Regions from separate parts of the Paenibacillus sp. KACC 21273 genome, predicted to be linked through region 1. Evidence: a T-box and tRNA genes for the amino acid it is inferred to sense, from the RefSeq annotation. Region 1 holds a T-box; the other holds one or more tRNA genes.
What was found. A T-box is a leader RNA that pairs with one kind of tRNA and senses whether it is charged. The one in region 1 lies ahead of leuS (leucine--tRNA ligase), so its partner is inferred to be a tRNA-Leu.

Region 1 (16,987 bases):
TTTTGGAGCTGTAGCCCAGCGTACAGCAGGCATACTACGTAGCTTCCCTTGTGATATTCGTTATTACGATCCCTATGTAACCAGCCCTGACCCGCGTGATCAAAAAGTATCGTTAGCCGAGTTATTTGCTACAAGCGATATTGTATCGATTCATTTACCTGTAACCGAAGATACCAAAGGATTAATAGGTACAGAATTATTGCAATCAATGAAAAAAGACGCCATTTTTGTGAATACTGCCCGTTCTGTAGTGGTAGATCATCATGCACTGGTTGAACAATTACAACAAAATCAGATTCGTGGAGCGATTATCGATGTGTTTGATCAAGAACCGCCACTTCCTAAAGATTATGAACTGATTTCATTGCCAAATGTTTTAGCAATTCCACATTTAGCAGGTGCCACTTATGAAGTTGAAGATCATCATGTAGAAATTATGAATACAGCACTCATAGAGTGGTTTGAGTATCATAATACCGCAGTGAAAGTACTTTATAATAAAGCGATTTTGGAGGATATTAACGATGACACAACAAGCCTATCTAGTCTTTGATATCGGTACCGGTAATGCTCGCGTAGCTGTTGTCGATATCAATGGTAACGTATTGTCGATTGAGCGAGCTGATATTTTGTATCACAATGACAATCAGTATCCGGATGCACGCCATTTTATACCGGAAGTACTGTGGGAACAGATTGCAGGGCTTGCTAAAGTAGCACTATCTAACGTTCCTGATATTCAGATTATCGCTGTCACTTCAACGAGTCAGCGTCAAGGTATCGTACTGATTGATGAAGCAGGTGAATCTTATCTAGGATTACCGAATATTGATAATCGGGGACGAGAGTGGGAAGAACACTATAGCGACCAAACTTCTATTTATCCGATCACAGGCAGAACACCGTCTGCTTTATTTTCAGCAATGAAATTAGTCGGATTACGGGAGCGTCATTCTCAGCAGTATCAACGATTGAATCGTTTTACCAGTATTAGCGATTGGGTAACGTATGCGCTTAGTGGTGTGTTAAGTTACGAGCCGTCTCAAGCATGTGAGACTCTTCTCTATAATGTAGAGCATAGTGATTGGTCTACAGAAATGTGTCACACCTTTGGCATTGCACCAATAGTGTTGCCTTCATTAATACCTTCAGGTAGCGTGCTAGGGACATTAACATCGGGTACAGCAGCAGAATTGAACTTGCCTGTAGATACACCTGTTATCGTAGGTGGCGGGGATACGCAGTTGGCTATCCATAGTACAAGTGCAGGAGCAGAAGATATTGTTATTGTATCCGGTACAACTACACCTATCGCTAAGATTACAGATACATTTACAACAGATAAATCAGCAAAAGCATGGATTAATGCGTATACAACACCACATCAATTTTTGATCGAAACGAATCCAGGTATCACCGGTCTGAACTATCAGAAATTGCAATCTATTTTCTATCCCAATGAAGGATACGCCATGATGGAGCAAGAGATGAATGAACTGGAAGAAAGTCAATGTGTAGCAGCATTAGGTTCTTATTTATCTTCTGCCAAAAATGCGCGGGTACGTGGCGGATTTCTATTCGATGCTCCGCTGTCAGATCAATTAAGCCGGGCTCATTTTGTCAGATCAGCATTACACGAGATTGCTTTTTCTATCAAAGTGAATTTCGATCAATTGGCACAGGTGGTCTTGCTGGATCGTCCGTATATTTGGGCATGTGGAGGAGGACTACAGAGCCGTACACTTATTCAAAGTATTGCTGATCTATTAGGTAAAGAAATCCGTATCCGCACAGGATTTGAACATGCTTCGATTGTAGGAGCAGCTTATATCTGTAATGAAGCTTTGGATATACAGTCTACTCAGACAGAACAGATCACTACATTTCAACCACAATCTTCTGAGGCATTGCAAAAAGATTACCAACAATGGCATAAGGCGCAGCTCTTTTTTGCACAATTACAATTAGCGGAGTCTGCGACAACGACTTCTTCATCTGAAAGTAGTATTTGAGAACAGTAGCTTACCAGTAAAGTTGAAAAAGGAGTGGATGTCATGAACGTATTAGATCGTATAGGGATTCCCAAAACATTAGTATGGGGATATCTCGGAGTATTGATTTTTATGATGGGAGATGGATTAGAAGCAGGTTGGTTAAGCCCTTATCTGGTAGAACGAGGGCTTAGCGTGCAGGATGCCAGTCTTTTATTTACGGTATATGGTATTACACTAGCAATTGCATCATGGTTTTCTGGCGTATTTTTAGAAGCATTTGGAGCCAAAAAATCAATGTTCATTGGATTTATCGCTTATGTAATCGGTACATCTGCTTTTATCGCTTTTGGTATAACCGATCTAAATTATCCTATTATGTTATTAACGTATGCGGTTAAAGGATTTGGGTATCCATTGTTTGCTTATTCTTTTTTAACATGGGTAACTTATCGTAGTCCTGAGCACAAATTAAGTACAGCAATTGGCTGGTTCTGGGTAGCCTACTCAGGCGGGATGTTTGTATTAGGTGCATATTATTCCAGTTATGCGATCAAAAATCTAGGATATATGCAGACGTTATGGAGTGCTGTTGTGCTTGCTGGAATCGGTGCTATTTTTGCTTTGTTGATCAATCGTGACCGTTTACCCAAAAAAGCAGGCAACGCTCGTGAAACGTTACGCGAATTGGGTAAAGGATTAACGATTGTCAAAACCCATCCCAAAGTTGGATTAAGCGGTATTGTACGGGTTATTAATAGTGTAGGTTCTTACGGATTCCCTGTATTTTTACCATTACATATGGCACAATACGGAATCGCAACAGGTACATGGTTGAACATCTGGGGAACGATCTTTTTAGGAAATATCGTATTTAATCTATTATTCGGTATTATTGGTGATAAATTTGGTTGGAGACAGACCGTCATGTGGTTCGGTGGAGTAGGTTGTGGTATTTTCACATTATTATTGTTCTATGTCCCTGAATGGACAAACGGTAACTTGTGGATCACCACGATTGTTGGATTTATCTGGGGTGGATTGTTAGCGGGATATGTTCCTATTGCAGCACTTGCTCCATCCGTAGCAGGAGGCAACAAAGGCCCTGCGATGTCTATCGTCAATCTAGGTGCTGGTTTATCCGCTTTTATTGCTCCTGCTATCGCATTTGCTTTTATCGGTGTGATCGGTGCAGAAGGAGTGGTATGGGTATTCGCAATTCTTTACTTTATCAGTGCGATTATTACCAAGTTTATTACAACTCCAGAAGAAGATGCTGCTAAAGTAGCCGGTAAACGTAAAGTACAAGAGAATATTGCGTAATCATTGACTTTCCAGGGCGAATTTTTTAAAATAGAGCTATTGTTATATTTTATAATACAATGCTCAGTGAAAAGGAATAGTAATATTAGTAAGCATGTAATGATAGAGAGTCGACGGGTGGTGCAAGTCGATATGATGCTGATATGAACTCGCCTTGGAGATATGTGGCAAGAATATTGGAATACGCTGTTATTTTTATCAGTACATAGTCAGCGTAGTTATCCTATTTCTGAACGACATCGGCTTCCTACCGTTATCAGGCAACTAAGTGAGTGGATAGCAAAGTATGCTTGTTCACTAACTAGGGTGGTACCGCGAGACACAACCTCTCGTCCCTAGCGATATTATGCGCTATGGATGAGAGGTTTTTTTGTCGCATATGAGCAGTAAGCTATGAATGAAATACAGGTATACGACAGACACACACGATCGTTAAGATCGAAGGAGGACACATTGATGACAGATTCAAAAACAACTCAACCTGGTTATCATCCACAGCAGATTGAACCGAAGTGGCAAGGATATTGGGATCAACACAAAACATTCAAAACACAAGAAGAACCAGGTAAACCGAAATTTTATGCACTGGATATGTTCCCTTATCCATCTGGAGCAGGTCTGCATGTAGGGCATCCTGAAGGATATACAGCTACAGATATCGTGTCTCGCTACAAGCGTATGCGTGGTTTTAATGTACTTCATCCAATGGGATGGGATGCGTTTGGTCTACCAGCAGAACAATATGCAATGGATACAGGCGAACACCCACGTGATATTACATTCAAAAATATCGATAATTTCCGCCGTCAAATTAAATCATTAGGATTTTCTTATGATTGGGATCGTGAGATCAGCACAACTGACCCACAGTATTACAAATGGACACAATGGATCTTTATCCAATTGTATAACAAAGGGCTTGCTTATGTAGATGAAGTCGCTGTGAACTGGTGTGAAGCATTAGGAACAGTACTTGCGAATGAAGAAGTTATTGATGGCAAAAGTGAACGCGGAGGACATCCAGTTGTCCGCAAACCAATGCGTCAATGGGTACTACGTATTACAGAATACGCAGAGCGTCTTTTGGATGATTTGGAAGAATTGGATTGGACCGAAAGTATCAAAGATATGCAGCGTAACTGGATCGGCAAATCTGTCGGTGCAGAAGTGCACTTTGATATTGAAGGAACCGATAAAAATCTAACCGTATTTACAACGCGTGCAGATACTTTATTTGGTGCAACATATTGCGTATTGGCTCCTGAACACGAGTTAGTCGATGTGATTACAACACCTGAGCAAAAAGAGGCTGTCAAAGCGTATCAAGATCAAGCAACACATAAGAGTGATCTAGAACGTACAGATTTAGCAAAAGACAAAACAGGCGTATTTACAGGTGCTTATGCAATTAATCCAGCAAGTGGCGAGAAATTACCAATCTGGATCGCTGATTATGTACTTGCAGGTTACGGTACAGGCGCTATTATGGCGGTTCCTGCACATGATGCTCGTGACTGGGAATTTGCTAAAAAATTCGATTTGGAAATTAAAGAAGTAGTAGCTGGAGGCAGTGTACAAGAAGAAGTGTATACAGGCGAAGGCGAACATGTGAATTCTGATTTCTTAAATGGATTAAATACAACAGATGCGATTGCCAAAATGATTGCATGGCTTGAGGAAAATGGTAAGGGACAAGGTAAAGTTACGTATCGTCTACGCGACTGGTTGTTTAGCCGTCAACGGTACTGGGGAGAGCCTATTCCTATTTTGCATTTAGAAGATGGTACGATGAAGACTGTTCCTGAATCGGAATTACCTTTATTGCTTCCTGATATCGATCAGATCAAACCTTCGGGCACAGGAGAATCACCACTGGCTAATATTACTGACTGGGTAGAAACGATCGATCCAGAAACAGGGATGAAAGCACGTCGTGAAACGAACACGATGCCACAGTGGGCAGGTAGTTGCTGGTATTACTTGCGTTATATCGATCCACATAATGATGATGCTTTGTGTTCACCAGAGAAGCAAAAAGAATGGTTGCCTGTCGATCTATATATCGGTGGAGTAGAACATGCTGTACTTCACTTATTGTATGCTCGTTTCTGGCATAAAGTGTTATACGATATCGGTGTAGTCGATACCAAAGAACCTTTCCACAAGCTTGTCAATCAAGGGATGATTCTAGGTAATAACAATGAGAAAATGAGTAAATCTCGTGGTAATGTTATCAATCCAGATGATATCGTTAGTGAATATGGTGCAGATACATTACGTCTATATGAAATGTTTATGGGACCACTAGAAGCAACGAAGCCTTGGAATGAAAATGGTGTAGAAGGCATGTATCGCTTCTTATCTCGTGTATGGCGTCTATTTATTACAGATGAAGGACAATTGAATGCCAAAATCACAGACGGTGAAGGCGATGAAGCATTCAAACGTACAGCTCACAAAACGATCAAAAAAGTAACAGAAGACTTAGACGGACTTCGTTTCAATACAGCGATTAGTCAGTTGATGATCTTTGTGAATGATGCTTACAAAACAGACGTATTGCCACGTGATCTAATGGAGAAATTCGTACAATTGTTATCTCCTCTTGCTCCACATATTGCAGAAGAACTATGGGCTCGTCTGGGTCACGATGGAAGTATTACGTATGTAGAATGGCCTACATTTGATGAGCAATGGACAACTGAATCTGAAGTGGAAATTGTTATTCAAGTGAATGGTAAAATTGTACAACGTAACAAAATTGCTAAAGATCTGGATGCCAAAGCGATGGAAGAATCTGCACTATCCTTAGAAGCAGTTCAACAAGTGATCGAAGGCAAAACAGTTCGTAAAGTAATTGCTGTACCGGGCAAATTAGTTAATATTGTTGCTAACTAATCACTGACCGATTGATATAGCTAATATATGTATTGTTTGATCTGAACGTACAAAAGTAACATCGTTTAACCTCCTATGCGATGGGAGTCTATTACCGGGATTCCGGTAATGTACTGGAATCCCGACGGCAGAGGTGTCATTATGAGACGGGATATCATGTGGACAGCGGTAGTCTCCGCGGTGCTTGGAGCAGGATTGATTGTGTTTGGAACTTTACAATCCAGCGAGCAAGAAACCAAATGGACAGCTTTACATGAACAAGCACAAGCTTCACTTGTAGAAGATCAGGCAGTAACGACAACATCAAGTTCGACTTTGGCTGAATCTACATCCAAAGCAACAACAGATCAGACAGATCGCTCCAAAGGTGAAACGTCATCGGCAACAGATTCTTCCAAAGAGAAGGTAGCCGAGGTAGCCAAAGATACGGTCGTTACTGAAACGGCTTCTACAAGTCAGCAACCATCGATCAAGACTCCGATCGCAACATCAGAGTCTACAAGTTCAATATCATCGAATACCGAGACTGTTGCTACAAATCCAGCACCATCAGCCCGCACACAGGATGGCAAGATTAGTATCAACCATGCGAGTCTGTCTGAACTAACTGAATTGCCGGGTATTGGAGAAAAGAAAGCACAAGCGATTATTGATTATCGCAATACGCATGGCGCTTTTCGCAGTGTGAATGAACTGGATAATGTAAAAGGAATCGGTAGCAAAATGTTAGCCAAGATGTTGCCTTATGTACAGCTTTAGGGGATGTAAGGGGGAGTAAGAGTGGTACGTAAAGATTGGGATACGTATTTTATGGATATTGCTCATATGGTCTCGACACGTTCACGATGTCCACGTCGCCATGTTGGTTCAGTACTGGTACAAGGGAAAAAATTACTCGGTACCGCTTATAATGGAGCACCGATGGGTGTACCGGATTGTTCTGAAGATGGTTGTATGATCTCAGAAGAAGTAGAACTGGTCAAAGTAGATGGTGTGGAAACAATGGTCAAAAAGCAACGTTGTATCCGTACGATTCATGCTGAACAGAATTTACTCCTTTTTACCGATCGGGCTGACCGCGAAGGTTCGGTCGTATATGTTACTGATGAGCCTTGTTGGACATGTGCAAATATGTTAGCCAATAGTGGTATTGTTGAGATCGTGTATTATCGTCCTTATCCTAAAGATACGCGCAAAGTTACAGCTATGATGAAGCAAAAAGGTATTATTTTCCGTCAGTTGGATCATTACAATCCACCACCTGACACCACAGTAATCAGCTAATCTCATACGATTCATCTGCCCTCATCGCAAAGTAGGGAACGATATATGGAAGAACCATTATCTTGTAAGTACACAACATCTGTAGAAGATGGATGTGGCTTAGTAAGGTAATGGTTCTTTTTTTGCGTAGAGGGCAAGATGGATATAAACCATAGAATAGCCATTCTCAAAAATAGAATGCCTGTTGATAACATCATAATCATATAGAACGATTGATTTCTTTTTTGAAAAACAAATAAGAACGGAGAGAGAAGTATTGCAAACACGTCCACTGGTTGCTTTATGCGTGGTATGGGTTGGAGGAAGCATGATCGCTTGTCTAACAAGCGAATATATCTGGTGGGTATTGAGCGGACTAAGTTTGATTTTATTTTCAGCGTATCTGATAATTCCGCAGATTCAACGTTCTATACTTATACTTGGCTCTGTAATATTGATTGCATCAATCTACTGGCACTGGAATGAAGTACGTAATACTAGTGATATTCCAGCTACACTTCAACTTCAAGAGTCGCAGATGATCGATCAGCCGGTGCAAGGTAAAGGGATAATTGCCAGTCCGATCAAAGTCGATGGGGATTTGGTTACTTTTTTTATGAATATATATCAATTCCAAGAAGATCAGTCACTTACTACACCAGAAAAGGTAAGAATTCAACTGAAATTAGCAACTGAAGCAGAATTACAGACAGCAGCTTCATGGCAACGTGGAGACCATATAAAGATTCAAGGGATATGGAAAGTGCCTGGAGAAGCTCGTAATTTTAATACATTTGATTATCGTGATTATCTACGTACTCAATATGTACACTGGATTATTAGCGCCAAAGGAGCAACATCGCTAGCACAGACAACTGTACCTTTATCTCAAATAACGATGTGGAAATGGGAATTACTACGTTATAACGATCAAGTTCGAGCTAATTTGGGAGCGCGAATTGATATGCTATTTGATGATCATGATCGTGGATATATGAAAGGGTTATTGATAGGCGATTCCGGTGATCTTGATCCTGAGACATTTGCTTCTTTTTCCAGACAAGGATTAACTCATATTCTTGCTATATCCGGTCTACATGTAGCGATTTATACAGCGATTTTGTTGTGGTTATTGCGTCAGATGAAGATTACCAAAGAACGGGCTTGCTTAATTGTCATAGTGTTACTGCCTATTTATGTGTTATTAACAGGTGCTTCTCCTTCAGCGGTTCGTGCAGGAATAATGGGAATAATCGGTCTATATGCGCTTAGTCGGGGAATACTCAAAGATGGATTACATATATTATGTGCTGCTTGTATAGGAATGTTGTTATATGAACCTTATTATTTACTGAATGTTAGTTTTCAATTATCTTTTATCGTCACTGCTGGATTGGTTATTTTTGTGCCGTTAGTTCAACCGTTACTTCAGAAGTTACCACCCAAATGGGCAGGAGCGTTAGCAGTAACATGGGTAGCTCAGATAATTTCGTTTCCTTTAACGATTTATTATTTTAATCAGTTTTCGATTTTATCATCGGTTGCTAATTTTATTCTTGTTCCAATTGTAAGTTTGATTGTATTGCCTGCTGGGTCGCTTGTACTTGCTCTTAGTTATCTGTGGTTGCCAGTAGCGAATAGCTTAGGCAATGTGATCTCATGGATTAATACATGGACATTTCATCTGGTAGATTGGATCGATATCGTACCCGGAATGTTAACAATCTGGTATTCACCATCTATCCTATGGATCTTGTTATATTATGTAATGCTGTATACAGGTTTGCGTTGTCTACAACATATAATGCAGTGGCAATTTCGCGAACAATCTGTGCATCTTTCTTTGACAAATGGTGATACCACTAATCAGCAAGAGACTTACACTCAGCCGTTAGATCAACGTCTTTTTGTAGCAAATCATTTTAATAATTATAGTAGTCATCATACGCAATCTTTTTTCTCGCTTATCCATAAAATACAATCTAGCTGGCATGCTATTGCTTATATATCTCCATGGATGAAGCGTAGGTATATAGCTTGTTGTGCAAGTGGCTTAGTCATGATGGGTTTACTTGTGTATGGATATACTCAACCTGTCACTTCAGGAGCAGGAACAGTCCAGTATTTAGATGTCGGACAAGGAGATAGCATTTTGATTACTACGCCACAAGGAAAACAGATACTAGTAGATGGTGGCGGAACGATGACATTTGAACGTCTTGGACAAGAATGGAGAAAACGAAAAAATCCATACGAGATCGGCAACAAGTTACTTGTGCCATTATTGAAAAAGCGAGGGATACATCATTTAGATGCTGTACTTTTAACTCATGGGGATCATGATCATGCAGGAGGGTTACCAGCTGTTATCGAACAAATTCCTGTACATCATTTTATTTTTAATGGTACGTTGCCAGATGGAGATAGTCTCAATCCTTTAATGAAGACTATACTGGATCAACAGATTCCTTTGATTACACCTACACCGGGTAGTGAATTACAGATAGATGATCAGACAACGTTAACCTTTTTAGCTCCAGAAACGCCGAATCAAAGGAATGTAATCTCTACCTATACCAAAGGATTACCACGCGAAGAAAATCAAAATCATTATTCTATCGTTTTTTTACTTACGATGAATGAACGTCATTTTTTGTTTACAGGAGATGCAGATCAAGCAGAAGAACAAGGGATTTTATATCAGCTTCAACAATCTTCTACTTTTAAAAATAATTCTGTTTTTACAGCATCATTAGCAGAGTGTAATTTTCCTATCGATGTACTCAAAATTGGTCATCATGGTAGCAAAACATCTTCTTCCAGTGAATGGCTACAGTACTGGCAACCTGCTGTATCTGTTATTTCTGTAGGAGCTACCAATACATATGGTCATCCTACAGAAGAAGTATTAGAGCGAATAGAACAGGTAGATTCAGAAGTCGCTCGAACCGATCTTCAAGGAGAAATACAGATTCAAGTACATCCAGATGGAGAAATGTTACAGCGGGTCATGTATCCTTTACCATAATACTTGTATTGTAGATAAGCTAATGTATACACTTGTATTTGTATTCATCTCCGCTGTCGGGATGACGAATACAAGTGTTTCTGTTATTCTAAATACAGTCTTGAACCGTTTACATCTTTGCATTCGATTCGGATGAATCCTACATAGGGTAAGTCTTTATAACAACAGAGTTCACATCTTCCAGCAATGCAAGATAAAGCGCGTAGACCACTAATTATTCAAATGAATCAAAACATTAAAATTAATTTGAAAATAACTGCAACTATTAGGCAATAGATTGCGTCTGAATAGTTGTAAGGAGAGGGGGATCCTCCGTGGTGGAGCAGGGACTCATCAAGGCCGCCCAAGCGGGAGACCGGGATGCTCTAATCACCCTATTAAGAGAGATAGAACATCATGTCTACAAAACGGCATATTACATTTTAAATAATGAACAAGATGCTCTAGACGCGGCTCAGGAAGCTTTGATCCGTATTTATATCAAAATCGGTTCCTATGAAGAAAAAGCACAATTCAAAACATGGGTACAACGAATCGTAACAAATGTATGTATTGATAAATTTAGACGTAGCAAGCCTACGGTCTCGATTGATGAGCATGAGATGGTTTTTGAAGGTCGCGATAATGTAGAACACGATGTTATGCGTGCTTATACATCAGAAGATGTACGTGAAGCGATCAATCAATTACCGGAGCATCACCGAACCGTTATTGTACTCCGTTATATTCAAGATTTATCCTATAACGAAATAGCAGATTGTCTTGATTTGCCATTGAATACTGTGAAATCGTATTTGTTTCGTGCCCGTCAACAATTACAGAGTCTGCTTGCAGATTATGAGAAAGGAGGAGTGACTGGATGAAACGTGAAGTAGCGGAAGAATGGATGAACCGCTATTTGGACGGTGATCTAAGCGAGGAAGATGCTGATATCCTGTTCCGCCATATCGATAATAATCCTGATGATGCGGATACATTTCGAATAATGAGCGCTTTATCTTTACAGCTTGAAAAATTACCTGATGTCAAACCCAAATTTAGTCTAGTCGATTCTATATTACCTACTTTAGATGATATCGATGCCGAACGTCGTGCTGAGATTGCTTCTGATATTGGCATTATGGAACCCCAACATGAGAAACAAGATGAATTTACAGAACGTCGTAGACAGCGCAGTTCATGGCGAGATCGCTTGCCAGTACGAACGATTGGTGGACTGGTTGCTGCTGGTGTTATTCTTGGAGTTTCGATTGCAACTTATGAACCCAAAACACTTTCAGATGCAGGACAAGCACCGTCTGCGATAAGTATGGAGCAACAGACCAAAGATCAAGAAACAGGCGCAGCGAAATCGAAAGCTGAACAAGATGCTACCTTACAAGCACCTGCAACCAATACGCCTGAATCAACAACTTCACCTGAAACGAACACACAACCACAGTCTGAAGAATCACAAAAAGTAACACCTGACAGTGGAAGTGGAACATTAGATCAACAACCAACAACGCCGGATAAATCGACTCCTGATACAGGTACAGGCACTAGCCAGGAAAGCACTCCTTCTTCAGGCAACAAGGGAGGCAATCCGCCAGCAAGTTCCCAGACTGCACCAGAATCAAGTCCGCCGAGTTCAGGCAATGGTACAAGCAACAATGAAGATCAGTTGATGAGAGAGCAACAAATCGCACCAGAAACAGATAGTAGTGGTACGAGCGAATCATCTCCTGCAACAGGGACAGATGAAGGAACAGCAGATAGCAGTTCTTCCAATAGTTCTAAATCGGCCACAGACAGCACTACCCCAAGTACTGCAAATAACGATGAATCATCATCTCCAGTAGCACCAAAAGCAAGTACAGATGATAGTTCATCCAAAGATAGTTCAGCATCTAAAGACAATGCTTCTAGCACTACGCCTGAGGCATCCAATAATGATGCTAAACCTAAAACGTATAGTCTAGCACCGGAAGCTGATTCTAAAGCCAAAGATGATAGCAAAGTTCGTTCATTTAGTACGAATACGATACAGCAAGAACAAGAGTGGGTATCTCCGAGTTCATCATTTGCAGTGGTGTTAACCACATCGAATACGTTGCGACTCGATAGCTTATCCAAAAACAATATTAATGGTCGTACAGTCGTGGCTACAGCTACGATTGATGGTACGTGGTTAAATGGTCAATGGACCAAAGATGGCAAAACATTTAATTATCAAGTAGCTAAAGAAGGCAAAACCAAATGGTATAAACTTTCTACAGCCGGACTTCAGTAATATCGATGTACGTGATAACAAGTGTAAACAAAGAACTTTCCGAGTATTTTGGAAAGTTCTTTGTCGTATGTTCCTTTTTCCGTTAAAATAAAAAGGACGAACTTGGGGGGACGGAGTATGGACTTAAAAACAGCAAGTAAAGATATCAAAAATAATCAGCCAGCCGCTATTTATGTATGCTATGGCAATGAAAAATATCGTATTCGTGAATTTATTGATTTTGCGACAGCTCAACTGATTGAACCTGAACATAAAGACTTTGCTTTGGCTCAGTACGATCTTGCAGAGACACCGCTGGAAACGGTAATTGAAGAAGCTGAAGAGATTCCTTTTATGGTGCCGCGCAAATTAATGATTGTGAAAGATTCTTCTGTGCTGACAGCAGGCAAAGATACCAAAATCGAACATCGTATCGATTCGTTACTTAAATATATGGAACATCCTGCTGATTACAGTATTATTATTTTCTGGGTACAGGGTGAAAAGTTAGATGAGCGTAAAAAAATAGTCAAAGCGCTCAAATCATCATCAGCTTGCCTTTTACCGTTCCAACCAATGGGTGCAGACGAATTGTTACAATGGCTGATCCGTCATGCTAAAAAGTTAGAATGCGAATGTTCTACAACCGCCGCAGAGGCACTTGTACAGTCTGCAGGGACAGGATTGGGTATTTTAGCGGCAGAGATGGATAAGCTGTGTCTACACGCAGGCAAAGGCGGTACAATCACAGTCGAAGATGTACATCACCTTGTTGCACGCAGTACAGAGCAAAATGTATTTGCATTAGTCGAGCAGATTGCTGCTGTTCGCTTAGAGCAAGCTTTGACTATTTTCTATGATTTGCTAAAACAACGTGAAGAGCCGATTAAAATTGCTGCTCTGATTGCTCGTCAATTCCGAATTATGTTGCAAGTTAAAGAATTAGCAGGTCAGAATTATTCGCAACAGCAGATGGCTTCTCAATTAAGTCTGCATCCGTATGTAGTGAAGTTAGCCGGTGAACAAGCTCGCAAATTCGATAGTCAGAAATTACGCTCGATTTTGGCACATCTAGCCAGACTGGATTATCAGATGAAAACAGGAGCTATCGATAAAGTATTGGGGCTGGAAATGTTTTTGTTACGTTTGGGAGCTTGAGATGCGTGGCATAAGCAATGTATAAAAATAATATATACCAAAATAAATAAAAAAGGCTTACCCGCAATCTATTATCTGTGGGTAAGCCTTTTTTTGTGACTTCAAAGCAACAAAATAAACCCCTGTTCGGAATGGCCGAAGCAGGGGTTTATCATATGCAGATGATGAATACATTCAATCATCTGTTGCACGAAATTTAGCCTTGGCTAGAAATCGCGTTTAGTTTTTTAGCCAAACGGGATTTTTTGCGAGCAGCCGCATTTTTGTGGACAAGACCTTTAGTAGCAGCTTTATCAAGCTTCTTGGAAGCAGCGATTACAGCAGCTTTTGCAGCTTCTACATCAGTATTCACAAGTGCAGTATCAGCAGCTTTAACTGTTGTACGAAGAGCAGACTTCTGAGAAGCGTTCAACGCACGACGTTTTTCACTAGTTTTTACACGTTTCACCGCGGATTTAATGTTAGGCAATTACATTCACCTCCTGTAGAGCATATACGTATTCTTCACAACTTTAAATATTCTATCATGTACCCTAGGCAAATGCAATACCATTATTGACTATAAGCAATGATATTTCAGATGTGGGATTGCTGTAAAATCGCTCAACTGCTATAATAAACGGATTAATGGGATTGTTGATTTTTTTCAATAATCAGCAGTATATTTCAGGCTTGTGTTGGGGGTAAGGCATGACTGATATGTCAGTAAGACAACAAAAAATTCGTAATTTTTCAATCATTGCGCATATAGACCACGGTAAATCCACTTTGGCTGACCGTATTTTGGAATATACAGGCGCGCTCACTTCGCGTGAGATGCAAGCACAAGTACTCGATCAAATGGACTTGGAACGTGAACGTGGAATCACGATCAAATTACAAGCCGTTCGTCTTGTGTACAAAGCAGATGATGGTGTGGAATATCTGCTGAATCTGATTGATACACCGGGACACGTCGACTTTACGTATGAAGTATCTCGTAGTCTAGCAGCCTGTGAAGGCGCTTTGCTTGTCGTTGATGCGGCGCAAGGTATCGAAGCTCAGACGTTAGCTAACGTTTATTTGGCGTTAGATAACAATCTAGAAATTTTGCCAGTCATCAACAAAATCGATCTTCCAAGTGCTGATCCTGAACGGGTGAAGCAAGAAGTCGAAGATGTTATTGGACTGGATGCAAGCGACGCTGTACTGGCTTCTGCCAAAGCAGGAATCGGTATTAAGGAAATCTTGGAGCAAGTGGTACAAAAAGTACCTGCACCTACAGGCGATCCGAATAAGCCGCTTAAAGCATTGATTTTTGATTCTCATTATGATCCGTATAAAGGCGTTATTGTCTATATTCGTGTTATTGATGGCAAAATCAAATCCGGTTCCAAAATTAAAATGATGGCAACAGGTAAAGAATTTGAAGTTATTGAAGTAGGGGCATTTATGCCACGGATGGCGATTGTCGATGAATTGAACGTAGGGGATGTAGGATTTATTGTAGCGGGCATCAAAACCGTTGGCGATACCAGTGTCGGTGATACGGTCACTGATGCTAAGAATCCAACACCAGAACCTTTACCAGGTTATCGTAAAATCAATCCAATGGTATATTGCGGACTGTATCCTATCGAATCTTCCGATTATATCGATCTCCGTGAAGCTTTAGAAAAATTGCAATTGAATGATGCCTCGCTCAGCTTTGAGCCTGAATCTTCAAGTGCACTTGGCTTTGGTTTCCGTTGCGGATTCTTAGGACTGCTTCATATGGATGTTATTCAAGAGCGTATTGAGCGTGAGTTCAATATTCCTTTGATTACAACCGCTCCAAGTGTTATTTACAAAGTAACATTGACTAACGGCGACGTCATGACGATCGACAACCCTTCGAACTATCCAGAAGTGGGCAAGATCGAATATGTAGAAGAGCCTTATGTCAAAGCATCTATTATCGTACCGAACGATTATGTAGGTACAGTTATGGAATTGTGTCAGAATAAGCGTGGCGAATTTATCAACATGGAATATCTGGATACCACTCGTGTAACGATTACGTATCAAGTGCCATTGTCTGAGATCGTTTATGACTTCTTTGACCAATTGAAATCCAGTACCAAAGGGTATGCTTCATTTGATTATGAAGTGTCTGGATACCGCAAATCGAATCTGGCGAAAATGGATATTTTGCTTAACGGCGAACAAGTCGATGCACTATCCTTTATCGTTCACCGCGAACGTGCATATCATCGCGGACGGATTATTTGTGAAAAATTACGTGAATTGATTCCGCGTCAAATGTTTGAGATTCCTATCCAAGCATCTGTCGGAACCAAAGTTGTTGCCCGCGAAACGGTTAAAGCGATGCGTAAAAACGTATTGGCTAAATGTTATGGCGGTGACATTTCTCGTAAACGTAAATTGCTAGACAAGCAAAAAGAAGGTAAAAAACGGATGAAACAAGTCGGTAATGTCGAAGTGCCTCAAGAAGCATTTATGGCAGTACTAAAAATCGATGATTAAAGCGCTTGGCACCATAAGCGCGACTTCTTCTAGTCCAATCCAACAATGATTTTTGCAGAGCAAAATATCTTACGTTTAGCGCTTGGCACCATAAGCGCGACTTCTTCTAGTCCAATCCAATAATGATTTTTGCAAAGCAAAATATCTTACGATTAGCGCTTGGCACCATAAGCACTCCTTCTAATCTTGTACTACGATAATCGCAATACTAGGATCATTCGGGGAGAGCCGCAAGGCTTTCCCTTTTGTCCTAGCACTTAGCAGTATAAGTGCGATCAAGTTCAATCCAAAGTGATTTTTGTAAAACAAAATATCTTTCTATCAGCACATGCCAGTATAAGTGCTTGTCACTATGAAACGCATTAGCAACACTACTATCCACAAACGGGGAGGAAAAAGAGTCATGAATAGCAATGTACACAGCGACGCGCCCCGTGCGATCTATATGCACATTCCTTTTTGCACCAATAAGTGCTTTTACTGCGACTTTAATTCTTATGTTCTCAAAGATCAGCCAGTAATGGATTATTTACGGGCATTGGAACGTGAGATGGAATATACAGTACAACA
Region 2 (16,987 bases), 120 kb from region 1:
TGCAGCACTTTACAATGTTGAATCCGCTCCAATGAAATATCCGCTGCTGTCAAAAAAGTATCGGCCCCTGGCTTACGAAAAAAGCTAAATGAGCGATCGCCTTCATCATCCAAATGAACAAAAGCAAGCGTTGTACTCGCTTCGTCTGTAAAAGATACTTCGGATACATCTACCCCACCATTTAACAATCGTTGATGTAGTAACGAACCAAATGGATCACCTCCTACTTTACTGATTAATGCAGTACTTGCTCCTAGACGGGACAATGCAGTCACTACATTAGCTGGCGCACCTCCAGGATGACACTCAAAAAGTTGATTATTGTCAGCTGTACGTCCAGCCGGGGTAAAATCGACTAATAATTCTCCAATAGCAATAACATCAAGCACAGTTGTTCTCCACCTATTCTCTATTTATTTTGTAAGATTGGCATTATAACGATCGAGTCCAGTCTGATAGATTGCCATCAATTCACTCAGACCCATTTTTTCCAGTGTTTTCAAATAGTCATTCCATTCTTCATCCGTCACACCATCTACAATAAATCGTCCTCTTTTGGTGTTGACGTATCTCATCAATTCAGGCTCAATTCTGTTGATCTTATCCAATTCTTCGGCTGCAAAAAAGATATTCGGGTATTTCTCTTTTTCCATATAAGGAACATAGTATTTTGCTAAATCTTTAGTACGATTCTGAGCACGTGGCTCCATATCTACAACTTTTCCAAAATCGTCAGCAGTGATAACACCCGGTCCACCTGATCCCGGTGTTACCTTTTGACGATACTCTCCTGCAGAGGCTCCTTGGGGAAGTGGAAGATTAACCAATTTCCCAGTGCTATCTTTTTTAAATATGATCCCTAACGGCCCCCAGTGAATTTGTGCAGCCATATACGGTTCATATTGTTGATCAACCCAGCGCATAGTCACTTCAGGATTACTATTAACACTAGTAATAGCGAAAGCTCCACGCCCCGGCCCCCCACCGTTAGCACGTCCAATCAATTGATCTCCATGCGGACCTTTTAGCGGAGAAAGAAGAACGTAATCTTTGGCACGTTCTGTTCCAACCACTTCTTCAGCTTCCCACCAGATATAAGATCCAAGCGTCTCATCTATCGTTTTACCTTTAGATAAATACTGTGCGGCATCTTGAGTAAACGATTCTGGATCAATCAGACCTTGCTTATACCATTTCTCATGAAAATATGTTAATGCTTCTTTATATTGAGGTTGAGCAGCTGTAAAGATCACTTGCCCATTACGAACTACTCGGTGTTCTAGATTATCGGGAAGCCCAAATGCTCCAAAAAGACCTGCAATATCCATACACCATTGCATATGCATAAAGCTTAATGGGATTTCATCAGGCTTGCCGTTTCGATTAGGATCTTGTGTTTTGAAAGCAAGTAAAGCTGCTGTGTATTCATCTAGCGTTTGCGGAACAGGAAGCCCTAATTGATCCAGCCATGATTTATTAATCACATGAAAGAAAGGATTAATTTCCAGATTATTTTCTTCCCAGGATGGTAATCCATAGATATGTCCATCTGCTGCTGTAATCGCTAACTTGATATCAGGGCGACGTTTCAGTAATGCTTTCAAATTAGGCGCATATTGTTCAATTAAATCTTCCAGCGGAATAATCGTGCCATCTTTTCCGTAATTGATTAACTCGTAATCAGTAAATCCTGCTGCATAAAAAGCGTCCGGTAAATCTCCACTAGCAATCAGCAAATTTTTCTTTTCTGTATAATCGGTATCCGGAATATTCTCCCAATTGATTTTGACATGCGTCTTTTTTTCCAGACTTTTGAAGATTTCCATTTCTGAAAATTCTGGAGCTAAAGCAGACTTTGGAGATACCATTCTTAACGTTACTGGTTCATCTACAATAGGAAGACCTGTTTGATGAAAAGCTACTTTTTGACTGGGATCACTACCTTGATTGTTGGAACTATTATGGTTTGAACATCCACTGAACACTAACGCTGCACTTACTATCCAAATGGCGGAACTTTTGAATACAGATTGCACGATATCTAACCTCCTTATACTTTCCAAAAGCTACAATCTCGTACAAATTTTTTATAATAGAAAAATCTGAGATGATAGCTTCTTTTAACTATGGTTAACTTATCCTTTGATGGATCCGATCATGACACCTTTGACAAAGTACTTCTGTAAGAATGGATATAACATCAGTAAGGGTAGACTTGATACCATAATCACGCCGTATTTAATCAATTCTGTTACCCGCATTTTCGCTGCGTAGGATTCGACATCTATCATCATGCCTGAGTTGACCTGATTCTGAATTAGAATATTACGAAGTACTAATTGCAACGGGTATTTGTTGTCATCACTCAAATAAATCAAAGCATCGAAAAATCCATTCCAAAAGCCGACTACATGATAGAGCACCATAACCGCTAAAATAGATTTAGATAAAGGAAGAACGATACTCCAGAAAAATCGAGTATTGGAACAACCATCTATAGAAGCTGCTTCCCACATTTCATCTGGAATGGATGATTGAAAAAAGGTTCTGACGATAATAACGTTAAATACGCCACCTGCCCCGGGCAGAATAAGCGCCCACATGGTATTCAACAGATGTAAATCTTTAATTAACAAATAGGTAGGAATTAATCCTCCACTAAAAAACATAGTGATTAGCAAAAACCACATAATCAAAGACTTGCCAGCCAGATTTTTACGAGCTAAAGGATAGGCTGCAAATACTGTAACCGCAACTCCGATCAGTGTTCCTAAAGTGGCATACAAAATCGAATTAGCGTATCCAATCCATATCGAAGAATCATTAAAAATTCTTGCATACCCGTCTAAAGTAAATCCTTTAGGAAATAACCAAATCTCACCCGAGTAGATATAATTCGGATCACTAAATGAAGCAACCAGTACAAAATACAATGGATATAATACAAGCAACATAATAAAGGTCAGTAGCGCATAATTAATAATGTCAAACCACATATCTCCTCGACTTTTACGCTTCAGCAATGAATTCAAAGTAAACTCCTCCCTACCAGAGACTGGTTTCTGTCATTTTTTTAGCAATTCGATTCACTGTAACAATCAGAACAATATTGATGAGTGAGTTAAACAAGCCTACTGCTGTCGAAAAGCTATATTGTGCTTTCTGAATCCCCATTTCATATACATAAGTCGGAATAATATTGGAGGTAGCATAATTCAGATCACTTTGCATCAGAAAAGCTTTTTCAAAACCTATGCTCATGATATTACCGAGTGCCAGAATCAATAAGATCACAATCGTCGGCAAAATACTTGGAATATCGACGTACAATACCCGTTTCCATTTGCTTGCGCCATCCATTGTTGCTGCTTCATGAAGTTCAGGATTAACCCCAGCCAGCGCAGCCAGATAAATGATAGTTGCGAACCCTGTTTCTTGCCAGATCCCTGATAATATATACAGTGGACGGAACCATCCTTCATCCGCCATAAATAGAATCGGTTCTCCTCCAAACAAAGTAATAACATGATTCACCATTCCGCTATTCGGAGATAAAAAAACGTTAAGCATACCGATCAGTACAACTGTAGATATAAAATGCGGTGCATAAATCACAGTCTGCACAAATTTTTTGTACGTTTTCCCTAGCATCTGATTCAACATAATCGCAATAATAATAGGAGCAGGAAATCCAAATAACAAAGACATCAAGCTAAGTGAGAGCGTATTCATAATAACTGTCCAGAAATTATAAGAGTTAAAAAAATCCATAAAGTGTTGAAATCCTACCCATTCGCTTCCCCAGATTCCCCGACTGGGTGAGAAATCTTTAAAAGCGATCTGTACGCCATACATAGGATAGTACTTAAATAGAAGATAAATAATGATGATCGGTAGTAAAAACAAATACAATTCATAGTCCCGTTTGAAACGACTCCATCTTTTGGCTTTGGTCTTGGTCGGTTGATTAACCTGACTTGTTATCGAATCCACTTTCATTCTCCCTTTCATCACAATCATTTTGAAACGTTTCCAATTTGATATAAATAAAATATTTATGTGTGGTTTTACTTGGAGTATCGTTTTTGAAACGTTTCCAACTTTTAATAAAAAACCAGCAAATACTCTTTATGATGTAGTATGTACTGAAGTTTTTTTGATCTAAAAAAAGATCACGTCGTTTCACCTTGTTTGAACATCACTGGAATACGGTACACTTGCTGATCCAAAGAAATACCTTCCATTTTGCTATATAGCAGCCTTATACTCATGCGCGCCATTTCTTCTACGGGCTGTCTGATCGTAGATAATATAGGATGAAAATAAGGGCTATCTTGAATCCCATCGTATCCGATCACTTTCACATCTTTTGGAACCGAAATGCCCTGTTTAGTCGCTCGATCAATATAATTTGCTGCTAACATATCTGTAATCGCAAACACACCATCAATATCTGGATATGTACCAAAGAACTCATCAAAATACGCTTGATCGTCTATAATAGGGTCTGACTTTTCGTAAATGATATAATCGACTCCTAAGGCTTCTGCTTCATCAATAAATCCTTTTCTTCGATTCATCGTTTCGCTAAATACAGAAGTGATGCTCCCCATAAAAGCTGGCTTTTGAGCTCCTGCTTTGACAAGTTCTCTCAAAGCTAAGCGCCCTCCTTCATAATTGTCTGAAGTGACACAAGTAATTTTCTTATTAAAGTGTCGATCAATACTTACAATCGGAATATCATTACTGACACTACTTTCAATATCGTTATACGTTATCCCTACAATACCAGCGACTTTGTTTTGTCGTAGCATATCCAGATAGTACAGTTCCTTTTCCGGCTTACCTCCACTATTGCATAACATTAACTTAAATCCTTCTTGATCCAATTCATCTTCAATATAATAAGCTAATTCGGAAAAGAAAGGATTCCAAATACTAGGAAGCAATAAGGCAACCATTTTGGATTTTTGCATTTTAAAATTACGAGCGACTTCATTCGGAAAATAATTAAGCTCTTGTATAGCTTCTTCTACTTTTCGACGTGTGATCGGTTTGACAGCTCCAGAGTTGTTAATGACTCTAGAAACCGTTCCTACAGCAACGCCGGCTAGCATAGCTACATCTTTTATACTTGTCATTTAACACCTCCGACCTTGCTTATGGAATTCATAATAGCACCAAACTGGAAACGTTTCAATACTTTTTTGGAAACGTTTCATTTTAAATAAAAATCAAACTAAAAGGACTCACTCTTGATGCAAGAATGAGTCCTTTTATATTCAAATGCAACTGTTATATCTACAGCTAACTATTCCATTCGGGTTGTCGTTCGTTGATACTTGCATGTTGTTGAAAAGAGGTAAATACAATCTCAGGTAGCATCTCTTCGTCTGTTAGCAAATGATCCATATGATCTACCAATAATAACTCTGCTGGAAATAATTCTGCTTCTTGACGACAACAGGTCACTGTAATTTGTTTGGATTCACCTGGGAAAAGAGTAAAATAAGCTTCGCTTGCAGTTATCCAATAACGATCACTGGATTCATACGGATAGATATGCAAAGCTATACTTTCTCCTTGATTGGTTACTTTATATTTTCTGTTCCATAACGTATGAGCGATACTATCAGATAACAAAGTACCCCACTCTTGATTGACTTCTACATGTAAATGAGAATTACCTTTTTGAAGTGCAGGGGCATAGATCGACTGTTGTCTTGTTGAAAAAGTATACATATTATCTGCAATAGACTTTTCTCCACATCTAGACTGCAAGCGAATATAAAATAACTGATCTTCAGTCTGTGGAATCGTAAAGCGGAACAAAGCAGGAGTTGCGACTTGATCTGAATTAGTTGTTCCAACAATATGACGTTCTTGCAGTATCTCACCTTTGCTATTCAGCAATTGCATATTCACTTGAAAAGGTTGGTCTTGATCGTGACAGACAACACGTAACGGAAACTCCACCGTCTCACCAACAACATAATGCAGACTGCGATAATCGATACTTGCTCGAAAAGGAGCATAAGCTTCTTTCACCCAATAATAAGCCATTTTTGCTTCATTATAATAATCAACTAGATTGGTACAGGTGACATTCGGCCACGGTTCATTCAATTGCCAGACCAGACTGCCACTATTGTTAAATTGACGGCTTCGATTAGAATCCAAAATAAAGCGTAACCCTTCGGCTTGAATCCATTGACTACAATCTACAAATGATTCCAAAGTATCGAGCGAACCGAATAACTCGATGTCACGGCTATACGTATCCCACCATTCTCCATGATGTCGCCAGACCAGACTATTTTCCATCGAAGTTGGTTGTCGGTAAGGTTGACTTAGAAATTTATGTAGACTGCGAACATGACTTAGCCCGTCTACACCGAACTCACTATGAAATAAATGATCTGCTTCACCGTACAACACATAATGCTGAGGATTACCTTCGTATTTCCAGTGACCGTGTACATCATGGCTGACCCCTTTTTCATGGGTGATATATTGTACAGGCCCTGAAGCAGATGTTGGCAAAAACATTCGCTGTGGATCATACTGCTGTACCAGTTGCTGAAGCAATGCTAGATTATGATCATCATACGTGGAAGGAATATTAGGTGCACTCATTAATTCATTGCCACCGCTCCAGATCGTAAGGCTAGTATGATTACGACGACGCTTGAGCGCTGAGATTGCATTGCGTTGTAATAAATCCAAAAATTCAGGACGTTGTGAAGGTGTATTATCGATCCCTGAACTTGATTGAATAAATTCTTGCCAGATCATAATACCGTGCATATCACATAGCTCGTATAAAATACTTTTTTCGATAATACCGCCACCCCATATACGCAGCATATTCATATTTGCTTCTTTGGCAAGATGAATCAGCCATTCATAACGATGAGCGGTTACATTTCCATATAAATGATCGAGCGGAGTGATATTTGCTCCACGGATATAGATTTTACGTCCGTTGATTTTGACAGTATAAGGCAACGCATCAGTTGGACTTCCTTCATTAGATACATATTCCAATTGCCGTATTCCTACACGACATGTATACACATCACATATGGTATTGTGCTGAAGCAATGTAATCTTTACCTTATATAGTGGCTGATCTCCATATCCGTTGGGATACCATAATTGCGGAGAATCTATTAGACTTTGCATAGTAAATGTAGACTCATTCTTTATAAATGATTGTTCTAATTGAACAACAGCATTTCCTGCCGGATCAAAAATAGCCACTTGTACTAGCGTAGACTTTTTACCTTTACTTTTCCCATGTGGCTGGATCTCTCCACCGATCTGAATAACTCCTTGATGTTGTTCGTTTAGATCAGTCTTTACTTGAATATCCTGCAAAGAACAATGTTGATAGGATTTGAGCACGATATCATCCCAAATGCCAATATTAATCAGACGTGTGGAAAAGTCCCACTTGTAGTTGAATCGACTTTTCTGCGTAAATGTTGCTGACGTTTTGCCGATTTGTCCCATTTCATCCGGTGGATGCTTGAGTACAATCAACAGTTCAACACGTTCACTTTGTTGCAGTTGCTCTGTAATATCGAATACCGCAGGTTCGTACATTCCGATATGTTCACCGAGGTATTGTCCATTCCAATAAATGAGTGCTTCATAATCTAATCCCTGACAGATTAATTCGGTAGCTACTGTATCTGTCTGAGGATAAATATCTTTCCATTCAAAACAAGTCCGATACACCCACCAGCGATTCTCCACCCATTCACATTGCAGACTATTCATATCTTGATACGGATTTTCTATCCATCCTGCCCGGTATAGATCATAATGAACACCTCCTGGTACAGTCGCTGGCATCCATTCTGTAACTCCTAACAATTCATTCCCAATTTCCATACTTGTGCCTTTGACCGGAACCCACGGCCAGAATCCTTTCAGTTCCCATGTCATCTGGCTTAACGAATATTCACGATCAGATGTATACATACTTGCCAATAGAATCGTTCCCTCCTTTGTTAGATGCTTATCCTTTCACTGCTCCACTCGTAACACCTGAGAAAATATACTTTTGCAAAAACAAATATAACAAAATCGTCGGAATCATAATAATCAGAATCGCCGCACAAATATTCGTCCATTGTGCTTGATTATTTCCTGCAAACCGCATAATCGCTGTAGAGACCACAACCAAATCTTGCTTGGGCATATACAGAAATGGAATATATAACTCATTGTAAATATTGATCGTTTTCAAAATAATCAAAGTCGCTGTTGCCGGCCCAAGTAACGGTAAAATAATACTGCGATAAATCCGTAACAGACTGGCTCCATCCATCATGGCACTTTCGTCCAATTCATACGGAATATTTTTGATAAATTGCAAATAGATATAAATCTGAATGACATCGGCTCCTACAAATAATAAAATTGGTGCGTAAAGCGTATTATAAATACCCATCGCTTGAATAATCGAAAATGTCACCACTTGAGTCGTAATCGTCGGAATAATAGTCGCGATCAGAAACGCACCAATCACTAACCTTTTGCCTCTAAATTGAATTCGACCTACAGCATAAGCCACCATCGTACCGAGTATAATATTGCCAAGCAATGCGATAATAATAATTAGAAATGTATTCAAAAAAGCATGCATAATATCTGCCCGATCGATAACATTTGCAAAGTTTTCAAAATTCAAAAAACTAGCAGGTAACGAAAAGGGATTACTGCCTTCATCTTCTTTTTTGAATGCATTCACAAATACCACATACAGTGGAAATAAAACGGTACATGTTCCTACGATCAAAATGACATATTTGAGTATATGCACGATATCAAACTTTCGATTCATAAGCAGTTAATCTCCTTTCCGATTAATGACTAGATTTTGTACCACCAAAATAATGGCTGTAAATAGAAGCAGAACTACACTCATCGCTGACGCTAGACCGTAATTGTTAAATTGGAACGCTGTCTCAATCGTTTTGAACAAAAATGTTTCACTTGCTCCAGCAGGTCCACCTTTAGTTAAAACAAACGGTAAATCAAATACCGCCAAAGCACCACTAAGCGTAAGGAACATATTTAATGAGATAATAGGTGTCAGATTAGGAATCGTAAGCGACCATAACATTTGAAATCGGCTGGCTCCATCTATTCTGGCGGCTTCATACATATCTCCAGGAATCGATTGAAGTGCTCCCAGATAAATGACCATATTGTAGCCCATAAAGCGCCAAAATCCGATAGATGCCAGTGCATAGTTGACTAGCGAAGCATTCCCTAACCAACTTTGTTGCCATGACTCTAATCCAACAAGCCCTAGCAATCCATTTAACGATCCATTGGTCGTATCAAATACATACTGAAACATAAAAGCCACTGCAACAGCATTCATAATAAAAGGAAGAAATAACATGACTCTAAAAAAATTACGTCCTCGCAATTTGGAATTCAAAATCACAGCAAATACAATCGCTACGATATTTTGAATAATCCCGATCAATACATAAGGAATCTGATGAAGAAATACACCAAACAAATCAGGATTGGTGAAAATTTCAATATAGTTACCCAGTCCAAGCCACTCTTTGACCGGGCTGATTCCATCCCAACTGGTAAAGCTCAAGTACACTAATCGCATCGCTGGATAATACGTAAAAATAGCTAATAATGCTAAAGGTATTAACAAAAACGAAATCAATATCAATTTTCGTTGTAATGGATATGAAATATGACTCATCGTTCCACTTCATTCCCTTTCTGTAACAGCTTCATTCAGCAAAGCAAGTTCGCTCTAATAAAATGACCTGCTTTGCGGATTTTCTTCATCTGTTCTAGTGTGAGCACAAATAGACGTCTATGTCCTATTGTTAATGACCTAACGATTTTTTGGCATTTGCCCATGCGGCATTATATTTATCCATAATCGTTTGGGGATCAGGAGCCAGTACAAATTCTTGTACAAAGGCTTCTTTGGTAATTTGTGCTTTATTGACGATAGCAGTGACTTTAGGATCATCAGATACTGCTTCTAGATACTTGGGTTTGAAGCTATTAAATTCTGTCAGTTGTTCTACAGCTGGCTTTTTGTCTTTCAATACAGGGATAAATCCAGCAAAATCATCGAACCCTGAATCTTCTAGCATCCATTTTACAAAAGCTTTGGCTGTTGCAGGATGCTCACTATTTTTGTTCACACCATACGCCCAGTCCGGTGCTAATGTAACATTGTATTTACCAGAATTATCGTAAGGAAATGGAAAGTATCCGATATTGCTGGAATCAGTGCCACTTTCAATCACTTGTGGAATCGCCCAGTTACCGATCACATACATCGCAAATTTACCACTAGCGATATCTTTTTTGGATTGTTCCCAATTGGTAGAGTTAATATCTGGCTCTAAATAACCTTTTTCATACATATTGCGAATAATGCTCATCGATTGACCGTAAGGGTTATCCAATTGGTAAGGAGCATCACTTTCAAGTCGTTTGTTGTTGAGATTAGCATCACCTGCAATTACAGTTGGAATCTCAGAAGACCACGGATACAATGTCCACTGATCTTTAAAATTAGAAGCTAACGCAACTTTACCTGCGGCTTTGAGCTTGTCTGCTGCTGCATAGAACTCATCAAGCGTTTGGGGAACCGCAGTAATACCTGCATCGGCAAAAGCTTTTTTGTTGTATAAAATACCTGTTGTAGTCGCACCTACTGAAATGCCATACACTTTGTTTTCAAACGATTTGTAATCTTTAAAATAAATACGATCATTCAATCCGAGATCATCTAATGGGGTGAAATATTTGGGGAGGTCTGAGTTAGGAATCGTTGGAATCAATACCACATCAGGAAATTCGCCAGAACCGACACGAATTTTGGTCGTTTTGTCTAGATCTGTAACTGCTTCAAATTCAACATGAGCATCTGGATATTTTTCATTGAAGCGTTTGGCATAATCATCATATTTTTCGCCAACCATATCTGTCCGATTTGTTAAAAAAGTGATCGTGCCACTAATTTCATTTTTGTCTGCTGATGTGCTCTGACTTCCACCACAGGCTGTTAACAATACCGAAAATATACAAACGAGCAATACAGACAAATATATCTTTTTCACTTTAAAGCCCCCTAATATTGATATCGCTTACATTCAAACATTAACATAATTAAACTTTTATTTCAACAATATAATTATATTTAATTCAACATAATAATATTTTTGAAATAGACTTTAGATAAACACATAACAAAAAGACACTTAGCGCATAAGTAATACTTGCTAAGTGCCTTTTATAAACTATTTGTATTCCATATCGTTGTATAACATCGCTTTTCGTCGTTTATCACTATGACTTTCTTCTATATCACTGCTTGGGTGCTGTAATCGATGCCCTCTCAATCAATTGGGTAGACATCAATATGTGCTCGGGTGTAACCTCAGGATGTTCGATTCGGCGCATTAACATCTGTACTGCGCGCATGCCAATATCATTTTTAGGAACACGAATAGTCGTTAATTTGGGGTTCATCAATTCTGTTAACGTCAAATCGTCAAACCCGATAATCGATACATCATCCGGACAATGAATATCCCATTTCGATAATAGACTGAGTGTTTCCAGAGCAACTACATCATTACCACAAAATAGTCCGGTTAATGCTTGCTCTGAAGTTGTTTGCGTTTTCAATGTATCTGCAAATTCGCCTGTAATATACATCCCTGTCCCACTTACACCGATACCAGCAATAAATGTAGCTTGAATTTCTTCATCGTTTTTCTCATTAAAATCACGAATCGCTTCACGAAATCCCCGACTACGTTCACGAAAGCTCCACGAAGCATCTGGATCACCAACAAATCCTATTTTCCGATGACCTTGTGCAAACAAATAATTGGTCGCTTGATAAGCACCAAGAAAGTTATTGGCCAGAATATGATCAATCGAAGGATCAAGTAAGTTAGCATCTAACATAACAAATGGGAAATCGATCGAGCGTAGCATTTCGATATAATTATCCGGTAAATGTCCCATCACTATCGCTCCATCTGCTTTGCGATCATAAATGCTAGACGGCAATCCTTCTTTTGGGAATAAACTAATATCTATTGTCGATAAAATCATACTAAATTGATGATTGGTTAATTCAGCTTCTACTCCTTGCATGACTTTACCCCAGTATTCAATATCATCTAGATATGCTCTCGGCATCAGAACAACGATATTACCTGTTTGAGTATCGGAAGCTTTTTTGCGAACAGGCTTAATACGGTAACCCATTTCTTCAGCTGTTTGCCATATTTTTTCTCGTGTACCTTCATTTACAGCAGGATCATTGGATAACGCTTTGGAGACAAGTGCTTTGGAGACTTTCAATTCATCTGCAATCACTTGGAGCGTAATTTTTTTCATGGAGCTAATCATCCCCCTTTGTTCTATCGTCTATCTATAGTGGATTCACTTGACTTAACAATAAAGCTTTATTCAACAAATTTCAACTCTAATCCTATTCTCTATATGTATCAAAAAAATCCAAACAGCAACCAAGAGATTTCTCTTAGCATACTGTTTGGATCGATTATTTTACAAGCTATCTAATATGACTTGCTACATATAATAAAATACTTATAATATAACTCTAATCTTTCCTTTGCTTTACTATTACTTTAACTTCGGTAACTCATCACGTGTAATTACATTAGAAGCATTATAGACAGTCTGGATCTGAGCATTGGTATTCTTTTCAAATGTTAGCTCTGCCCAGCTCATAGCAAATGCCCATTTCGGTTGAGCCGCTAACTGACTAGGTGTAGGTAATACATCACATTCACCAATCGCTATCGGCTTACCATTGGCTACGCTCAAAGCTGTATTGTATTTCTGCGTAGTGAATCCATCGGGATTGTATACGTCTAAAGCAAAGATATCCCAATAAGCATTCCCTGGATTGTATACATTCCAATTCAGATCCAAATCTTGCATATCCCATACCCATACCAGATTACTTAACCCTTTGGTATTTACAAGATAATCATGAGTCAAACGATACAATTCAGCAGTACCGGCACTACCCGGACGACCTGCCCACCAGAATACCCCTTGATTCATTTCATGGAATGGACGGAATAATACAGTGACTTTATTGTCTTCTAAATACTGAAAATATTGTGCATAATTATCTAAGCGAGCTTTCCACGCTTTATTTAATGTACCACCGTTAGTCGTTAAGTCTTTCCACTGAGCATCGCTTAAATGACTGACTACTCCGCCTTCCCAATTGCCTGCATCCGCTTGTGTAGGTGGAGTAACGTGCATCATCACCTGGACAATCGCTCCGTTATCCCACTGCTTTTTAGCCTCATAGATCATATTCCAACGATTGTTGACATCATTGGCTGAAAATAATAAATCACCACTCCATAATCCTGGATATTTACCTGTAATACTTTTGACTTTCTCTGTCTGTACAGCAGGTGTAGCATTCGGTTCACGATTGTGCATGCCAATTACAGTTTGTTTGCCACTGATGCTTTTAATATAATCAAGTACTCCTGTAGCCGCTTGTGTACCACTGCCGTATATTTCAAATTCGTATAACGAATAACCATAGGTAGTCGCCCGTTGAAACGCATACATTTTTACATATCTAGCGGTAGTCGATGGAAACGTAATCGTATTGGTTCCTCCAGTGTTGCTATAGTTCGAATACACTGTCGTCCAATTTACATTATCGGTAGATGTCTGAATCTGAAATTGCTTCGCATAAGCAGCTTCCCAACGCAAAATAACACTGGATACCGATTGAGCTGTTCCGAGATCTACAATGTAATATTGTGTATCGCTATTTGTAGATGCCCATCTTGTTGATAAATTACCGTCTACTGCATTGGCTGCGATATTACCACTGGCTTCTGTAGAAGACACAACTACATTTTTGCCACGAGCCAGATTAACATCCGCTGCTTCTGCTTGCGATCCCAAAGACATTCCTACACCACCAAACACCAAACTGAACATCACTAGAACTAACAACCATGTATAATTTAGTTTCACCATTATATTACCTCCCTTGTAAGGTTCAGTGTTTTCTGTCTACTCCTATCCTGTAGATTGCACTTTTTATCAAGCTTTTTGCTGAACCTTTTACAATTCCGCTCATCACCTCCTTATCTTTTTTATAATATAATTATACTTTTATTTAAAATTTAATTTTGTTTATTATACATATATTACATAATTTGAAAATAAAAATATATACTTATTTTTCAATTCATTAAAATTATTTACAAACTAAAAAAACCATCTGTTGATAACAGATGGTCTTTGCTTTTGCTAAAAGATCAATTCAATATATTTCACACTTCAACAGTATAGAGACTTCCATATCATATATGTAGGATTATAAGCTCCTGTATGGCTTCAAAATCGTTATTAGATTATATGATGAATCTTTATGCTTAACTTATTAAATAGTGTCTTACGCTTGATCAGAAGCCTTTTACATCTATATCCAAAACCAGCACACTATCCAAAGAAACATTCCACGTTAATTTCACAAAATAAAAAGAGCGCCCCAACCGCTATACAACGGTTGAAGCGCTCTTTTTGTTATCTGTACATCTCATAATGCCGAGAACCGGAATCGAACCGGTACGGTAGTCACCTACCGCAGGATTTTAAGTCCTGTGCGTCTGCCAGTTCCGCCACCCCGGCACATTAACCCACATTGATGTTGAGGGTTATACATGTGCTGCTTGTCTTTATGTACTGATTGTATTACGTTACACTTATATCAAAAATATAAGTATGCCGAGGACCGGAATCGAACCGGTACGGTAGTCACCTACCGCAGGATTTTAAGTCCTGTGCGTCTGCCAGTTCCGCCACCCCGGCACATGTTGAGATGAATAAATTCATCTTCATGCCTGTTGACTTTATCACTTATTGTGATTGTTTCGCCAACATTTAAGATCATACCATGCTAGATATCTAACTGTCAACACTTTGGATTCGATTTTATTTTCAGTTAACCAAAACGTTGATTTTCTAAGATATAATATCTACATTTTCAAAAGAAATATACTGCGGCAACAATAAATTAAAACGAATAATCGTTCCTTGTTCTCCACTATTCATTTCAAATTCTCCATTCATCAAATGGATTAATTTTCGACTGATTGCCAAATTCAAACCGATACTACCGTATTGCTGATACCATGACATATCGTTAGCTTCTTTTAATGAATCAAATAACTGTTCTAATGTTGTGATATCTACAGTCATATGAGAATTATGAACAGTAATATCCAATGATACATTGTTATCAGAATCGCTTATTGCTGTTGACGCTGATAATGTTAATTGTCCTACAGAATTGAAACGCAATGCATTAAGCGTATTGATCAATATTTGTCTCAACCGCAATGCATCTCCATAAATCAACGGAAGTTCACTGGGATTAGTGTTCATCTTCAACGCAATTGGATTGTCATCCAAAGGTGTGCCGAGTGAAGTCACCACTTCATGAATCGTATGCATGAGATCAAATGGTTCTTGATCAATCTTCGTTGCGCCTTCTTCCATATGACTAAAACTCAAAATATCTTCTACCAAAGTCAACATCGACTGATTACTAGATTCAATAATATCCATATAGACTTGTTGCTGGGGATCTATCTCTGAATCCATCATCAGATCGGCTACACCTACAATATTGGTCATCGGTGTGCGAATTTCGTGTCCCATAATAGCTAAAAGGTTCCTATTCACTTGTGCTGACTTTTCCGCTTTTAGACGGGCTTGTTCTAATTCAATTTCTTTTTGCTGAAGATCGGTTACCATCTTCTCTAGCTCTACTACATAAGCTAAAAAGATCGTCATTGTTTCTAACGTTTGAATATCAGCTTCACTGAACTTGTACGTATTGCGATCCAGTGCACAAATCGTTCCATAAATACTACCATCACGCAAACGTACCGGTAATCCTATAAAAGAACCACCACCTATAGAACGTGTTACATCCATATGGCGTGTTAATTCATTTTCATTAGTATTCTCGATAATCAAAGGCATATTACTTTTTGTTTTCTCATTATTGATCACCAGACTGCAATAACTTAATTCTAAAGGAAGTATACTTCCCTCTTCTACAAGATGTTCATCACGATTGTAAGCTCGCATAATCACATTATTGAGACCATCATTGCTAGCGATAAAAATAGTATTAATGTGGATAAGTCCACCTATTATTTTAATAATGTGGTCTGCTGCATCGCCCACATTTTGATATAATATATTACTGATTGAAGAAGTATTCATTATGAACTCCACCGTCTTTCATTAAGAAAATATTAGATATAGTTCTATATACCCAAATTATACTTAAATGTATTATATATTAAATTTTAAATAATGTATTGTGAATTTTTGTACTTTTTTTATGATTGTAGAATATGTTTGGATACACATATCAAATCAGTAAAAGTTTATATTTGTGATTCATCTGACGTCACATTGGTTTATTTCGATAACATAGCCTTTATATTGATTTACAATATGATTGATATCTATTATGTCGAAAATAGCTAGATAGACGAAAGGATGACTTCATAATGAGTAAACCGGATGAGTACAAAAACCATGAAGAACGTGGAGCGGGTGTAGATCCTATACCAGATCCAGACTCTAATAAAAATCATTCCGCAGAAAATCTGCTAGAAGAAGCAGTGAGCGAATCGGTAGATAAAGTTAAAGAGGACTTCAGTAAAGATTCTAAAAAAGACTCTTCGACGAAAGATTCTTCTCATCAATAAAAATACTTCTGATTCTTTTGAACTACTTAATCAGGGTTAAAGCTTGGAGGTAATATGCTATGAAATTTATTCTAATTGTCGTTATTGTTGTACTATTAGTCATGTTATTTATGCGCCGCAGAAAAAGATAATATCACTACTTATAAAAAAAGACCCTTACAGATGTA

Region 2: it encodes a tRNA-Leu, which carries the amino acid that the T-box ahead of leuS (leucine--tRNA ligase) is inferred to sense. The anticodon was not compared.

What each region holds. Positions count from the first base shown of each region.
Region 1 covers NZ_CP117876.1:1,580,449-1,597,435, forward strand. The annotation lists gene PQ460_RS07270 (2-hydroxyacid dehydrogenase) at 1-553, shown strand, start outside; gene PQ460_RS07275 (FGGY-family carbohydrate kinase) at 525-2,012, shown strand; gene PQ460_RS07280 (MFS transporter) at 2,055-3,314, shown strand; T-box leader at 3,372-3,654, shown strand; gene leuS (leucine--tRNA ligase) at 3,771-6,212, shown strand; gene PQ460_RS07290 (ComEA family DNA-binding protein) at 6,288-6,971, shown strand; gene PQ460_RS07295 (deoxycytidylate deaminase) at 7,023-7,496, shown strand; gene PQ460_RS07300 (ComEC/Rec2 family competence protein) at 7,753-10,503, shown strand; gene PQ460_RS07305 (RNA polymerase sigma factor) at 10,818-11,366, shown strand; gene PQ460_RS07310 (hypothetical protein) at 11,363-12,775, shown strand; gene holA (DNA polymerase III subunit delta) at 12,893-13,912, shown strand; gene rpsT (30S ribosomal protein S20) at 14,109-14,381, opposite strand; gene lepA (translation elongation factor 4) at 14,603-16,417, shown strand; gene hemW (radical SAM family heme chaperone HemW) at 16,821-16,987, shown strand, end outside.
Region 2 covers NZ_CP117876.1:1,703,604-1,720,590, reverse strand. The annotation lists gene PQ460_RS07830 (PfkB family carbohydrate kinase) at 1-389, opposite strand, end outside; gene PQ460_RS07825 (ABC transporter substrate-binding protein) at 414-2,036, opposite strand; gene PQ460_RS07820 (carbohydrate ABC transporter permease) at 2,136-3,032, opposite strand; gene PQ460_RS07815 (ABC transporter permease) at 3,046-3,999, opposite strand; gene PQ460_RS07810 (LacI family DNA-binding transcriptional regulator) at 4,173-5,141, opposite strand; gene PQ460_RS07805 (glycoside hydrolase family 2 protein) at 5,308-7,989, opposite strand; gene PQ460_RS07800 (carbohydrate ABC transporter permease) at 8,027-8,854, opposite strand; gene PQ460_RS07795 (carbohydrate ABC transporter permease) at 8,861-9,745, opposite strand; gene PQ460_RS07790 (ABC transporter substrate-binding protein) at 9,876-11,126, opposite strand; gene PQ460_RS07785 (LacI family DNA-binding transcriptional regulator) at 11,374-12,420, opposite strand; gene PQ460_RS07780 (glycosyl hydrolase) at 12,670-14,064, opposite strand; tRNA gene PQ460_RS07775 (tRNA-Leu) at 14,636-14,721, opposite strand; tRNA gene PQ460_RS07770 (tRNA-Leu) at 14,816-14,901, opposite strand; gene PQ460_RS07765 (GAF domain-containing sensor histidine kinase) at 15,055-16,326, opposite strand; gene PQ460_RS07760 (hypothetical protein) at 16,620-16,820, shown strand.